Regions from separate parts of the Castellaniella sp. genome, predicted to be linked through region 2. Evidence: predicted binding sites of a transcription regulator. Region 2 holds the regulator's gene; the other holds the start of a gene.
The links. Region 2 encodes sigma-54, which starts transcription at its own class of promoters, with help from an activator protein. Its sites were predicted from a motif close to TGGCANGNAANCTGCTTT; they were not measured.

Region 1: the regulator sigma-54 is predicted to act here: its motif matches at 1,393-1,410, upstream of glnA (type I glutamate--ammonia ligase).

The regions. Positions count from the first base shown of each region.
Region 1 covers NZ_JAUCCU010000002.1:744,791-749,002, forward strand. Annotated here, with positions in the region: partial or broken gene rdgB (RdgB/HAM1 family non-canonical purine NTP pyrophosphatase) at 1-53, shown strand, start outside; gene hemW (radical SAM family heme chaperone HemW) at 83-1,285, shown strand; gene glnA (type I glutamate--ammonia ligase) at 1,480-2,892, shown strand; gene glnL (nitrogen regulation protein NR(II)) at 2,902-3,855, shown strand; gene ntrC (nitrogen regulation protein NR(I)) at 3,852-4,212, shown strand, end outside.
Region 2 covers NZ_JAUCCU010000001.1:1,709,062-1,713,273, forward strand. Annotated here, with positions in the region: gene VDP81_RS08255 (PLP-dependent cysteine synthase family protein) at 1-331, opposite strand, end outside; gene VDP81_RS08260 (hypothetical protein) at 425-991, opposite strand; gene rpoN (RNA polymerase factor sigma-54) at 998-2,350, shown strand; gene VDP81_RS08270 ((2Fe-2S)-binding protein) at 2,372-2,623, shown strand; gene bfr (bacterioferritin) at 2,759-3,223, shown strand; gene VDP81_RS08280 (LLM class flavin-dependent oxidoreductase) at 3,258-4,212, opposite strand, start outside.

The sequences.
Region 1 (4,212 bases), on a different contig from region 2:
TGCGTGCTTTGCTGCAGGCGTTGCGCAGCGAATATGCGGCGCCAACGCATTAAAAGGCCGATCCGTGAAAAAATTAGTGCGTGTGCCGCAGCCCGAACCCGATACCGGTGGCAAGCCCGGGGTCAGGGGACGGCCCGGCCTGGCTGCATTGCCTCCTCTGTCTATCTATGTGCACGTGCCTTGGTGTGTGCATAAATGTCCCTATTGTGATTTCAATTCGCACGAACGCAGTGGCGAGCTGCCCGAACAGGCATATCTGCAGGCCCTGCAGGCGGATTTGGAACAAGCCTTGCCGGATGTCTGGGGACGGCCAGTATCGACCGTCTTTTTCGGGGGCGGCACCCCCAGCTTGCTGTCGGCGGATGCCGTCGACCAGATCATCAGCCTGCTGCGGGCGACCCTCAGTCTGCCGCCGGATGCGGAGATCACGCTGGAAGCCAATCCAGGCACCGCAGAGGCGGCGCGGTTCCAGGCTTATGCCCAGGCAGGGGTGAACCGGATTTCCCTGGGCATCCAAAGCTTCAATGACGATAAGCTGCGCCGATTGGGGCGCATCCATGATGCCGCCCAGGCGCGTGCCGCCATCGAGATGGCCCAGCAGGCCGTCGAGCGCGTGAATCTGGACCTGATGTTTGCCCTGCCCGAGCAGACCCTGGCTCAATGCGAGCAAGACCTGCGCGAGGCCCTGGCTTTTCAGACAGAGCACTTGTCGCTGTACCACCTGACGCTGGAGCCCAATACGGTATTTGCCAAATATCCGCCACCTGTGCCGGGCGACGAACTGAGCGCCACCATGCAGGACCGGGTGGCCGAGCTTGCCGCGGCTGCAGGCCTGGATCGCTACGAGGTTTCCGCCTATGCCAAGCCAGGTCAGGCCTGCCTGCATAATCTGAACTATTGGCAATTTGGGGATTACCTGGGCATAGGGCCAGGCGCACATTCAAAGATTTCCTTCCAGAATCGCATCATCCGCCAGGCCAGGGCTCGTATGCCTGATGCCTGGATGCGGCTGGCCCAAGAGCACACGGGCAAGCACATCGTCGAACAACGCGAATTGAACCACCAGGACCTGGGCTTCGAGTTCATGCTGAATGCCCTGAGGCTACGTCATGGCGTAGAAGGCGGCCTGTTCATCGAGCGCACCGGGCTGTCGTTGATGACGCTTTTGCCGGCCATGCGTCGGGCCGTCGACAAAGGCTTACTGAAGCCCGGTCTGGATCGTGTCCAGGCCACGGACCAAGGCTGGCGGTTCCTGAATGATTTGCAGATGGAATTTTTAGCCTGATCGAATTCGGTGCGGATTAAAATCTAAAATGGTGCATATCAAATCTGGATGTGTTCCATTTTGGTGCAAATATGATTTATTTGTACCTTAACGGCAGATTGTGAATCTGGCACGGAATTTGCTTAATTTAAAAAGCGGATCTCAAGCACCAATCCGCTTCTACCTTTTCATATATTTTTGGCGCAGGAGCCCTCATGTCCACCCCAGAAAACGTCATTCAGCTCATTGCCGAGCGCGAAGTCACCTTCGTGGATTTTCGCTTTACCGATACCCTGGGTCGGGAACACCACCTGACCGTCCCTGCCAGCCAGGTGGATGAGGACCGGATGGAGTCCGGCGTGGCTTTCGACGGGTCATCCTTGCCCGGCTGGAAGGGCATCGAGGCCTCGGATATGGTGCTGATTCCCGATGCGACCTCAGCGCGCATGGACCCTTTCCGCGAGGAGTCCACCCTGATTCTGACCTGCGATGTGGTCGAACCCTCTGACCTCAAGGGGTATGACCGCGACCCACGCTCGCTGGCACGCCGCGCCGAGGCTTACCTGAAATCCAGCGGGCTGGGCGATACCGCTTATTTTGGCCCAGAGCCAGAATTCTTCGTCTTCGATGGCATCAGTTGGAAGGCCGATATGTCCGGCAGTTTCGTCAAAATCCATTCCAACGAAGGGGCCTGGTCCAATGCCGATGATGCCAACGGCACCAATCTGGGCTACCGGCCAGCCATCAAGGGCGGCTACGTGCCAGTGCCGCCGATTGACTCTTTTGCCGACATGCGCTCGGAGATGTGCCTGTTGATGGAACAAATGGGCGTGCCCGTGGAAATCCATCACCACGAAGTCGGTAACTGCGGCCAGCTGGAAATCGGCACCCGGTTCTCTACGCTGGTGCAGCGTGCCGACTGGACTCAAATCATGAAGTACGTGATTCGCAACGTCGCCCATGTTTACGGCAAGACGGCGACTTTCATGCCAAAGCCTGTGGTGGGGGATAACGGTTCGGGCATGCACGTACACCAGTCCATCTGGAAGGACGGCCAAAACCTGTTCGCCGGCAATGGCTATGGCGGTCTGTCCGAATTTGCGCTGTACTACATCGGCGGCATTATTCATCATGCCCGCGCCTTGAATGCCATCACGAACCCAGGCACGAACTCCTACAAGCGTCTGGTGCCGCACTACGAGGCCCCCGTCAAACTGGCCTATTCAGCGCGCAATCGCTCGGCCTCCATTCGCATTCCCTACGTCAGCAACCCCAAGGCACGGCGCGTCGAAGCGCGTTTCCCGGACCCCTTGGCCAATCCCTATCTGGCATTTTCGGCACTGATGATGGCCGGCCTGGATGGGGTGCAGAACAAAATCCATCCGGGCGATCCCGCAGATAAAAACCTGTATGACCTGCCACCCGAGGAAGACGCCAAGATCCCGACCGTTTGCTCATCGCTGGAGCAGGCCCTGGAAGCGCTGGATCGGGATCGGGAGTTCCTGACCCGGGGCGGGGTGTTCAGCAATGACTTGCTGGATGCCTATCTCGATCTGAAGGCCGTCGAACTCGATCGTCTGCGGGTAACACCGCACCCGGTTGAATTCGATATGTATTACGCGCTCTGACCCTATCCCATGGACCCGTCCGGCTTCGAAATACTGCAAACAGCGGTTTTGCTGCTGGACGAGTCCGGCCGGATTCGTTTTGCCAATGCTGCGGCAGAGACTTTGCTGGGGGTTTCGCGCCGCCAATTGCATGGCCAGGCGGCGGCGCCATATTTGGCTGATCAGACCAGTTTCCTGAAGACGCCACTGTCGTCGCCCCCCTGGGCCTGGTTGTTGGAAATTCCCGTCCACCAAGGCGGGCGTTATGAAGACCGCCTGCAGGCCCTGGCTGACCAGGCCGCCCAGCGCGAAACCCTGCGCAATCTGGCCCATGAAGTCCGCAATCCCCTGGCTGGCCTGCGTGCGGCGGCCCAGCTGTTGGACATGGAGCTCACACGCGATGATTTGCATGATTACACCCGAGTCATCATCGAGGAAGCAGACCGCCTTGCCGATCTGGTCACTCGTCTGGTGTCGCCGCAGCGTCAGGATTTTGAGCCAATACAGTTCAATATTCACGAAATCTGCGAACGTGTCCTGGCTTTGATCGAGCTTGAATTCGGCCAGCAGTTGACCGTGATCCGGGATTACGACGCTTCGGCGCCGGATATCTGGGCTGATCGGGATCGTCTGCTGCAAGCTTTGTTGAATGTGGTACGCAATGCCGCCCAGGCCCTGACTGAAGCAGAGGCCGTGCAGGCGCCTACTTTGCAGCTGCGCACCCGCATCCTGCATCAACCTGTCCTGCTGCAGGGTCAGCACCGGCTGGGCTTGCTGCTGGGGGTCATGGACAATGGCCCTGGCGTACCTGTGGCCTTGCAGGACAAAGTCTTCCATCCGCTGGTGACAGGGCGCGCACAGGGCAGCGGGCTGGGCTTGAACCTCGCCCAGGCTTGCTTGCAACAGCACGGCGGTGTACTGGAATTCGACTCACAGCCCGGCCTCACGGAGTTTCGTTTCTTGCTGCCCCTGGACAGGCCATGAAATCAATCTGGATTCTGGATGACGAGCCAGGCATGCGCTGGGTGCTGGAAAAAGCCCTGGATAAATCAGGCTGGCCCGTGCGCTGCTTTACCGACGGCCATGCGCTGGTTCGAGCCATCGAGGACTTATCCTCGGCCGAAGACTCCCAGGCACCGGCGGTGCTGGTATCGGATGTACGCATGCCCGGCCTGGATGGCTTTCAGGTCCTCAGCCGCGTCAAGGCGAGCCTGCCGACGCTGCCGGTCATTCTGATGACTGCCTATACCGACCTGGACACCACGGTGGCTGCATTTTCCCAAGGGGTTTTTGACTATCTGGCCAAGCCTTTTGATATACAGGCTGCGCTTGCCCTGATTG
Region 2 (4,212 bases):
GCAGGCCCAGCAGGCGGGCGAAATAGGCTTCGGAAACCGCAGTTGATCCGGATGAGGCCTCGACCAGAGTGGTCTGGCGGCGGATGTGTCCGTTGCAGATGCCGTACAGGAACAGCGACCGCGCCAGCCGATGTTTCAGGCTGCCGGTGGGGTGGGTGCTTTCATCCTTGAAGTAGATGTCGATGCTGGCCAGGCCGGGGAAATCCGGCTTGACCAGGTGCGTATCCGCCGAGCGTCGGCCGTCGGCCTCCAGGATGGTGATGGCGTGTCGGGTCCAGCTGCGGTCATCGGCTGACAGGGCCGAAGGGGTGTCGGAGGGGCGTGCGGTCATGAGGGCAGTATCCTGTATCGTGCCCGACGATCGATCAGGGGGCACTTGGCCTTGAGACTAACAGATCATAATCCTTGCCGCGCCGCCGCTTTCCTATTGGCTGTTTTGCTGGCGGTCGCGGGCGTTTTTCAGCGTTGCCAGCTGCAAGGCGGCCTGTTGCAGGCGTGCAGAGCGCCCGCGGCTGAGCTCTTGTTGGGCCAGCTGCAGGTCGCCTACGCGCAAGGGGTCGTCCTGGGGCTGCCAGGCCCACAGCAGCACATCCAGGGCGGGGGCCGACAGTTGTTGGGCCAGTTGTTGAAACGAATGGTCGTCTACCGTTTTGCGGCGTGCTTGGGCCATGATGCGACGGATGGCCAACGAGACCAGCCAGGCCAGCATGATGGTGACCAGGGCGACCAGCGCCCACCAGAAGTAAGGGTTATAGCGCTGCAGCAAGGCCGTGGCTTCAGTTCCCACCACATGGTTTCCGGCATAATCAATACCATTGCCAAAGGCCAGCAGGCGATTCAGCAGGTCATACCAGACCAGTACCACCAGTACCACAACGGCGGTGGCCATGAGTTTTGCTGCGGCGGTCAAGCGCATCAGGGTTTTGCGCAACAAGCTGGAGTCCTGAGGGCTGGGAGTTTTGAAGGCGTCCTGAGTCATGGTGTCAGTCAAGTGAATATGCGTACGCAAGCGTCCCTGGAGCTGGGGCAGCATCAGCAATTGGTGCTGACCCCGCAACTGCGTCAAGCGCTGAACCTGCTGCAGTGTTCGACCCAGGAACTGGATTTGGAAATTGCCCGGGCTCTGACGGAAAACCCCTTGTTGCAGCGTGATGAAACGCCACCCGAGGCGGCATCGGCACAAGCTGAAATGCTGGAGCACCGTTGGGCGCAGCCCACGAGCCGGACAGTAACGGATGATATGCCAGAATCGCCTGCCGCGCAGAGTCTGGCCGATCATCTGTTGCAGCAATTGCATACGACCCGGGCCTCGGCGCGGGATCAAGCCCTGGTGACTCTGTTGATCGACGATCTGGATGAACATGGGCGGCTGGATTTTGATCCCGCTGCTTATACGGCAGTTTTACCCAGCAGCCTGGGTGTTGAGGATGAAGAATGGCAGACGGCCCTGCGGCTGTTGCAGTCTTTTGATCCCGCCGGAATCGGTGCACGCAGCCTGTCCGAATGCCTGCGCTTGCAGCTGCGTGCCCGGGCCGCCGAATGGCCTGCCGCCGTGCTGGCGACGGCCTTGCAGTTGACGCGGCACCTGGAGGATCTGGCGGCTGGCCGTTGGGCCAAGCTCTGTGCAGCACTGGCTTGCGACCGGGATCAGTTGGAACTGGCCCGCCAGGCCATTCTGCGGCTTGATCCCCACCCAGCCAGTGCCTGGACAGACGAGGCACCTGCTTACATCGTGCCGGATATCCTTTTTTATCATGCGGCCAGCGGCTGGCAGGCCAGCCTGAATCCGGCGCTGGAACCGCGCGTGCGCGTCGATCCGGATTTATTGGCCCAGATGGAGGACACTACCACTGGGCCGGTTCTGCGCGAGTCTCTGCAGCAGGCGCGCTTGCTGATTGCGCAACTGGGCCAGCGGCGGCATACGATTTTGCGGGTGGCCGAATGTATCGCGGTGCACCAGCAGGCTTTTCTGGATCATGGGCAGGCTGCCCTGCGACCCTTGGTATTGCGCGAGGTGGCTCAGGTTCTGGGTTTGCATGAGTCTACGATTTCCCGGGCGACGCGCTTGAAATATGCCCAGACCCCCTGGGGGATTTGCGAGCTGAAGTATTTTTTTGCAACAGGTGTCCAGACCGATACCGGTGAGGATGCGTCGGCCCAGGCGATTCAGGCGGTGATGCGCCGCCTGCTGGCTGCCGAGCAGCCGGAAAAACCCTGGTCTGATGCGCGTTTGACCACGTTGCTGGCCGAGCAAGGCTTTGTGATTGCCCGCCGCACTGTCGCCAAATATCGTGAAGCCATGGGAATACCGGTGGCCAGCCTGCGCAAGAAACGCTTGTCATCGGCGTAATAAAGGATAATAATGATTCGCATGTATATTTGTGTATGCAACGCGATCAGCGAACGCCATGTCCAGGAAGCCATTGCCCAAGGGGCAAAGGATCTCAGCGACCTGCAGGCCCAACTGGGGGTCGCCACCTGTTGCGGCCAATGCGCCGAGACTGCCACCGACTATCTACCGGGTGGGCAGTATGCCGCCGATGCCATGCCGCCGGCAGTCGAGCCTGATCACGTGGTGCAAGTCCCCATGCTGGCCAGCACCGAGATTCGCCGCGTCGCTTGATGCGTTTGGCCTTCTGCCAGCTTCAGACCCTGCTCATCTCATGAGCAGGGCATCCCTGTCTATCTGTCCGATTACCTGCTAGCCTTATGGCTTACAGTCTGCATAGGTGTAGGCTGCGTCAGCCAGGAGCACATCATGAAGGGCGATAAGACCGTTATTCAATACCTCAACCAACAGCTCAAAAACGAGCTCTCCGCCATCAACCAGTATTTTCTGCATGCCCGCATGATGAATCACTGGGGCTACGAAAAACTGGGCAAACACGAATACGACGAGTCCATCGGCGAGATGAAACATGCCGATATGCTGATTCAGCGCATCTTTACCCTGGATGGTCTGCCTAATCTCCAGGATTTGCATAAGCTGATGATCGGTGAGTCCGTGCCGGAGATCCTGTCTTGCGATCTGAAGCTGGAAACCGCCGCTCAGGCCACCGTCAAGGAAGCCATGAAATACTGCGAATCAGTGCAGGATTATGCGTCGCGCGATCTCTTTCTGACGATCCTGAACGATACCGAGGAACACATAGACTGGCTGGAGACCCAACTGGATCTGGTCGAACAGCTGGGCCTGCAGAACTATCTGCAATCGCAGGTGTAATCAGGCGCTGTCGGGTTGGGGGGCTTCCTGCTTCCTAGCCAAGGCCAAGATGGCTGCGTAGCGTGTGGCCTTGGTATGCGCGCCTGAAAAGCCCGCGATCCTGCAGGATCGGTATCACCTGCTCAATGAAGTCGTCCAGGCTGCCTGGCAGCGAGGGGGGCATCAGATTGAAGCCGTCTGCCCCCTCGTTTAGAAACCAGTGCTCGATATGGTCAGCGATCTGATCCGGGGTGCCAACGACGGTGCAGTGGCCTCCCCCGGCGGCCAGCCGTCCAAGCAGTTGGCGCAATGTGGGTTGTTCAGTCTCGATGATGCGCAATATGGTGGCATAGCGGCCTTTGGGGCCCGAGAAATCCTCTAGCGCAGGCAGTGGCGGCACAGGCGCATCCAAGGCCCAGCCCTGGCAGTCCTGAAAAATAAACCCTTCTAATTGCCTGAGCGACGACTGAACAGGCAGCAGAGCGTCCAGCGCCTGTTGTTTGGCGCGTGCCTCTGCCTGGGTGGATGCCACATAAGTCACCAGGCCAGGCAAAATCGGTACTGGCTCGGATCTGCCCGCCGCTTTGACGCGTTGTTTGATGTCACGATAATAGGCCTGGGCGGCAGGCAGGTCGTGGGCGACAGCGTAGATGGCTTCGGCGTGCCGTGCAGCAAGCGCCCGGCCTTGTGGTGAGGCGCCTGCCTGGAATAGAACGGGACGGCCCTGAGGCGGTCGCGGAACGGTGAGTGGGCCGTCTACCCGAAAATAGGCGCCTTGGTGTTTGATGGCATGCACGCGGGCGGGATCGGCGTAGGGCCCTTGGCGATCACACAGCAGGGCATTTGTGTCCCAGCTGTCCCAAAGCGCTTTGACGACAGACACAAATTCCTCGGCGCGCGCATAACGCTGCGCATGGTCGGGCATGGCCTCGTAGCCGTGGTTGCGGGCCTCGGCGTCAAACATGGACGTCACGACGTTCCAGCCCATGCGCCCACGGCTGATGTGATCC